2 regions of the Halomonas sp. GD1P12 genome follow, and region 2 is predicted to be linked to the other one. Evidence: predicted binding sites of a transcription regulator. Region 2 holds the regulator's gene; the other holds the start of a gene.
The links. Region 2 encodes FliA, which starts transcription of late flagellar genes. Its sites were predicted from a motif close to CTAAAGTTNNNNNNNNNNCNGCCGATA; they were not measured.
Positions count from the first base shown of each region.

Region 1: a site for FliA is predicted at 1,863-1,889, ahead of OCT39_RS02385 (flagellin). Genes of this name have one in related genera too.

Region 1 covers NZ_CP107007.1:495,668-498,887, reverse strand. Annotated here, with positions in the region: gene OCT39_RS02390 (flagellin) at 1-710, opposite strand, end outside; gene OCT39_RS02385 (flagellin) at 916-1,791, opposite strand; gene OCT39_RS02380 (flagellin) at 1,995-2,837, opposite strand; gene fliD (flagellar filament capping protein FliD) at 3,066-3,220, opposite strand, start outside.
Region 2 covers NZ_CP107007.1:133,206-136,425, forward strand. Annotated here, with positions in the region: gene flhF (flagellar biosynthesis protein FlhF) at 1-474, shown strand, start outside; gene OCT39_RS00610 (hypothetical protein) at 558-1,055, shown strand; gene OCT39_RS00615 (flagellar protein FlhE) at 1,093-1,497, shown strand; gene OCT39_RS00620 (RNA polymerase sigma factor FliA) at 1,523-2,221, shown strand; gene OCT39_RS00625 (motility protein A) at 2,261-3,076, shown strand; gene OCT39_RS00630 (flagellar motor protein MotB) at 3,081-3,220, shown strand, end outside.

The DNA.
Region 1 (3,220 bases), 360 kb from region 2:
GAGCGCGCTTCGGACAGATTGGTCGAGGTGGTCGCCAGGTTATCGATCACGGAATCAAAGCGGTTCAACGTGGCGCCCAAAGTCGCGCGGTTGGTATCCAGGGTTTTCGTTGCGCCATCGACAGCGTCGATCAAACTCTGGAAAGTCGTGTGCGATGCTCCTGCACCGGAAAGCGCGGCAGCTGCGCCACTCACTCCCAAGGCAGCGCTAGTCGCATCGATTGTGCTCACTTCAATAACATCATTGGTCGATGTATTGGAGCCAACCTGAATGTTCAGAGTACCGCCACCGCTAACATTAAGCAGGTTAGTGCCGTTGAAGTTATTGCTGCCCGCTACGCGGTCGATCTCGGCGATACGCTCGTTGATCTCGGTCGTGATCGCCGCGCGATCGTCGGCGGTATTGGTGTCGTTAGCACCCTGTACCGCCAGTTCACGAATACGCTGCAGGTTGTCGTTGATTTGATCCAGACCGCCTTCCATGGTCTGAACGAGCGAGATGCCGTCGCTGGCGTTACGACTGGCCTGCTCCATGCCCTTGATCTGAGCAGTCATCTTGTTTGCGATCGCCTGACCGGCGGCATCGTCGGATGCGCTGTTGATGCGCAGACCGGAAGAGAGACGCTCTTGTGCCTGAGCCAGCATGCTCTGCGAAGCGCGCAGGTTATTCTGGCCGATCATGGAGGTGATGTTGGTATTGATAACGGACATGGATGAGATCCTCGGTATTTTATGGCCTGAGAAGGGCCTACAGGTCGGCGACTGCATCGCCGTTATTATAATTAACGGCCGTTAACGTGGATTCTTGAATGGTTTAAAGCCGTTTTGTGAAAATAATTTTGCTTGCAGAAAGAACGAAAAACGGGGCCAATTGGCCCCGTTACTCTAGCTGTCAATGGCAGCACTTACCCGACTATTAGCCCAGCAGAGACAATACCGACTGCGGCGTCTGGTTCGCCTGGGCCAGCATCGACGTACCCGCCTGCTGAAGGATGTTGGCGCGCGTCATGTTCGACACTTCCTTGGCGTAGTCGGCGTCCTCGATTCGCGAGCGTGCTTCGGACAGGTTGGTCGAGGTGGTCGCCAAGTTGTCGATCACAGAGTCGAAGCGGTTCAGCGTAGCACCCAAAGTAGCGCGGTTGGTATCGAGTGTTTTAGTAGCAGTATCAACGGCATCGATCAGGCTTTGGAAGCTGGTGTGGGCGCCAGCTCCGCTAGCCGCCGTAAAGGTAGCGGCGCCGCCGGAAGCCGCTGCAACGACTCCGCCCGAGGCGCTAGTCAGTTCCAGGCCCGACACGGTAGCATCGACAGTCTTAACATTGATGACGTCTTCAACATCGGTATTGGAACCGACCTGGATGCTCAGGCTGCCGCTGGCGTTAAGAAGATTGGTACCGTTGAAATTGTTGCTGCCCGCTACGCGGTCGATCTCGGCCAAACGCTCGTTGATCTCGGTTTCGATTGCGGCGCGATCATCGTCGGTGTTGGTGTCGTTGGCACCCTGAACCGCCAGCTCACGAATACGCTGCAGGTTGTCGTTGATCTGGTCCAGGCCGCCTTCCATGGTTTGAACGAGCGAGATACCGTCGCTGGCGTTACGGCTCGCCTGATCCATACCCTTGATCTGGGCGGTCATCTTGTTGGCGATCGCCTGACCTGCTGCGTCGTCGGAGGCGCTGTTGATACGCAGGCCGGAAGAAAGACGCTCCTGCGCCTGAGCCAGCATGCCCTGGGACTTGCTCAGGTTGTTCTGGCCAATCATGGAAGTAATGTTGGTATTGATGACGGACATGGGGTAATCCTCTGTGTTTAGTGGCCCAGGAGAGGCCTTTAAATCGGCGCTTGCATCGCCGTTATTATAATTAACGGCTGTTGGAGGCACTTCTTTAGGCCTTTCGCGCGATTCACATGAGAAAAATGCGCGAGGCGCCCAACGAAAAACGGGGCCTTGCGGCCCCGTCGTTCACTTCGCTCGTGGTACTACTGCTTGAGCGATTAACCCAGCAGAGACAGTACAGACTGCGGGGTCTGGTTAGCCTGGGCCAGCATGGACGTACCCGCCTGCTGAAGGATGTTGGCGCGTGTCATGTTCGACACTTCTTTCGCGTAGTCGGCATCTTCGATGCGTGAGCGCGCTTCGGAAAGGTTAGTAGTCGTGGTCGCCAGGTTATCGATCACAGAGTCGAAGCGGTTCAGCGTGGCACCCAGAGTCGCACGCTGCGTGTCGAGCGACTTGACGGCGGTATCGACATTGTCGATCAGCGTCTGGAAGTTGTCGTGAGTCGCGCCGGCACCGGAGAGAGCCGCCGCAGACCCGCTAACACCCAGCGCACTGCTAGTTGCGTCGAAAGTATTGACGGTAATAGTGTCGTTGCCGCTGGTGTTAGAACCGACCTGGATATTGAGCGCCGTGCTCGCGCCGCTTGACAACAGGTTAGTGCCGTTGAAGTTGTTGCTGCCCGCTACGCGGTCGATCTCAGCGATACGCTCGTTGATCTCGGTGGTGATCGCCGCGCGGTCATCGGCGGTGTTAGTGTCGTTAGCACCCTGTACCGCCAGTTCACGAATACGCTGCAGGTTGTCGTTGATCTGGTCCAGGCCGCCTTCCATGGTTTGAACGAGCGAGATACCGTCGCTGGCGTTACGGCTCGCCTGATCCATACCCTTGATCTGGGCGGTCATCTTGTTGGCGATCGCCTGACCTGCTGCGTCGTCGGAGGCGCTGTTGATACGCAGGCCGGAAGAAAGACGCTCCTGCGCCTGAGCCAGCATGCCCTGGGACTTGCTCAGGTTGTTCTGGCCGATCATGGAAGTGATGTTGGTATTGATGACGGACATGGGGTAATCCTCTGTGTTTAGTGGCCCAAGAGAGGCCTATAAATCGGCGCTTGCATCGCCGTTGTTATAATTAACGGCGAAGCGGGGCGATCCTTTAGCTCATTTACCCACTTTTTTATGAAAATTTGGCCTTGAAACTATAACGGGGCCTTACGGCCCCGCTGATAAAATAAATTGTCGTTACGAACGAGAGCGTATTAGCACCGTTTCGTTTGATAGCAAGGTTTACTACTTCTGCATATTGCTCAGCATATCGAACTGCTGGCCCAGGTAGCTGCTCATGGAGTTCATCTGCGCAATCATGCCATCGAGCTGGGCAAACTGCTTACGATAGCGCTCCACGTTGCGCTCGATGCTGGCTTCCATGCGCTCCTTGCGCTTAT
Region 2 (3,220 bases):
TCGCTTTCGCTCTACAGCGCCCACGCCGAGGTTACCGACGTCGCGGGCCGGCGGCTGCTCGCCTGGCGCGGCGAACTGCGCGACCCGGAAACATCGCGGCGGGTCGCCAAGCGCTATTGGCTCACGCCGGCGCGGCTGGGGAGCGAGGCGCTGTCGCTTTTGATCACCCAGCTGCAAAGTGAAGGCACGGTAGCGCTGACCAAACGCGTTTGGCGCGCGCTCAAGGAGTCGGACGGCGGCGAGGTCAGCGCTGAGCTACGGCTCTTGATGGCCAGCGGCGTAGCGTGCGTGGCCACCCACCTGGACAGCGCCGAGGACGAAGAGGCCCAGGCGTTGCAGCAGGATTTACTGCGCCTTTTGGGTAGCCCGCGCAAGCGCCGCGATAGCGCGCTGGCGGACGCGATCATGCACTTTCTAATGACCCGCGACGCGATCCGTCAGTTTGGCAGCGTCAGCCGCGAGACCTTTGCATGAGCGGCCAGGACCAGGCCGCGGGGCTGCGCCAGTGGGCGAACCTGCGCACCGGCCAGTCGGCCGGCGCGCAAGGCGACGACGATGTGCGGCAGGCTCAGGCGTTGGAGGCGAGCGAAGCCAACGCGCACACTGTCGATGCGCCCGTCGCGGACGCGCATGTCGCCAACGCGCACGTCGCAGACGCGCATGCCACCAACGCGCACGTCGCCAAAATACCGCTCGCCGTGGTCGGGCTTGGGTCGAAGCAGCGCGAGCCGGTGATCGCGCGCCTCGACGAGTGGTCGCGGCTTGGCCGGCGCTGGGCGGCAACGCCAGAGAGCTGGGAGGTCGTGCCGGTGGACGCCGATGCGCCGCTCCAGGCGCTCTGCGCGCGCTACTCGCGCTGGGCGCTGTGGGTGCGAAGCGACGCCGAGGCGTTCGCCGCCATGTACCGCACGCTGCGCCTGGTCAGCGAACACCAGGGGCCCAAACGGCTGTTGGCGCTGCATGAGCCGGGCCTGCCCCGCGCCGGGCTGCTCGAGAATCTGCGCGCGGCGGCGGCGGCGTACCTGGGGATCGAACTGCTGCTTTTGGCCAGGTAGGCCATACTGAGTGAGCCACTATGGTTAGGTTATGCTAATGAGAAACGTCATTCTCGCAGCGCTGAGTGGGGTGGTGGCCAGCGGGCTTTCGCTGTCGGCCCTGGCGGGCGGGGGCAGCTGGAGTGTCGATACGACCGGGCTGATGGTCGCGATGAGCGACCGGGCAAGTGCCAGCCAGGCGCTCGCGCCGCCGCCCAGTGCCGAGATTCATCAGGGGCGCATCGAGCGCGTCAACTGGCGCTTCGAAGCGCCGCCGGGGGCCGATATCCATGCCTGGCTTTGCCACCCGGAGCGCTGCGTCGCCCTCGACGGCCAGCGCGGCAGTGCCACCGGCCTTGCCGGGCTCAATGCCGGCGCGCCGCTCGAGTTTCGTTTCGCGTTGGGGCGTGGCCAGCCGCCGGTGAGGGTGAGAGGGCTTCAAGTGATTGTGAACTATCAGTGACCAGCGATTAGCCAGGGGCACGCCGATGTATACAGCAAAGGGAAGAATCCAACACAGCGATATGGTCAACCAGCACATGCCGCTGGTGCGTCGCCAGGCGCTGGCGTTGCAAGTTCGTTTGCCGGCCAGCATCGAGCTCGACGATCTGATCCAGGCCGGCATGGTAGGGCTTTTAGAGGCGCTGGGGCGTTTTGATGCCGCCCAGGGGGCGAGCTTCGCCACCTTTGCTAGCCAGCGAATTCGCGGCGCAATGGTCGATGAGCTGCGCACCCGGGACTGGCTGCCGCGCAGCGTACGCCGCTCGGCCCGGGCCATGGACGAGTCCGTGCGCCGGCTGGAGCAAAGCCTTGGCCGCCCCCCGGAAGAGAGCGAGATCGCCCGCGATTTGGACATGCCAATTAACGAGTACCAGCAGCTTCTGGCGGACACCAATAGTGGCCATCTGCTGCCTTTTGAGGAGCTTCTGGAGGAGGGCGGCGAGCCGATTCAGGAGTCGCTGAACGCGCCTTTCGAGGAGCTACTGGACGGCCAGCAGCGCGAAACCTTGATTGCCGCGATCGAGGCGCTGCCGGAGCGCGAAAAGCTGTTGATGGCGCTTTACTACCAGGAAGAGCTCAACCTCAAGGAGGTGGGCGCGGTGCTGGGCGTCACCGAGTCGCGCGTGTCGCAGCTACACAGCCAGGCCATCAGCCGTTTGCGGGCGCGTCTGCACGAGCCGGACTAAACCTTTTCACTGTCAACCCCAACCGGCGAGGAGCCGTCGATGAACCCCTCTACCCTGATTGGAATAGGCGCCAGCATCCTCTTGCTAGTGAGCGTGCTGTTCTTTACCGCAGAGTCCGCGGCAAGCTTCATCAACCTGCCCGGGCTTGCCATCGTCATCACCGGCACGCTGGCGGCGACCTTCATCAGCTATCCGCTCAAGGAAGTGGTGCGCGTGGTACGCCTGGTGGGGCTGGTATTTCGCCGCGAGAATACCTATGTGCGCGACGACATCGACGAGCTGGTCTCCATGGCCAGGCTCTGGTTCAAGGGCGACGTGCGCGCAGTGGAGCGCGAGCTCGAACACACCCGCAACCCGTTTTTGCGCACCGGCATCCAGCTCGTCATCGCCAACACCAAGGAAGACGAGATCTTTGACATGCTGCGCTGGCGTATCGCCAGGCTCAAGGCCCGCGAGCACGCCGAGGCGCAGATCTTTCGCACCATGGCGACCTACGCGCCGGCGTTTGGCATGATCGGTACCCTGGTGGGGCTGGTCAACATGCTCGAAGTCATGGACGCCGGGGATCTCGAGGTGATCGGCCCGCGCATGGCGGTGGCGCTTCTCACCACCTTCTACGGCATCCTGCTGGCGAACCTGGTGTTCAAGCCGGTGGCGGTGAAGCTCGAGCGGCGCACCGAGGAGCGCTTGATCACCATGAACATGGTGCTCGAAGGCATTTCGCTGATCACCAAGCGCCGGCTGCCGTCGTTCATCGAAGAGACGCTGAACTCGTTCGTGGCCAACTACCACGACGAGATCAACGATCCCCACGTGAAGCCGCGCCCGGGCAGCGGCGTCGCGGCGAAAGGCTAGCGCCATGCTCAATTGTGACGCCCGCCACGCGCTGGAATCGCCCTTTACCGGCGGCGAAGGCGAGGAGGGGTGGCTGACCAGCTACCTCGACGTATTGACGCTTCTGATCACGCTGTTCGTGCTGCTGCTGGCACTGACGCCGGC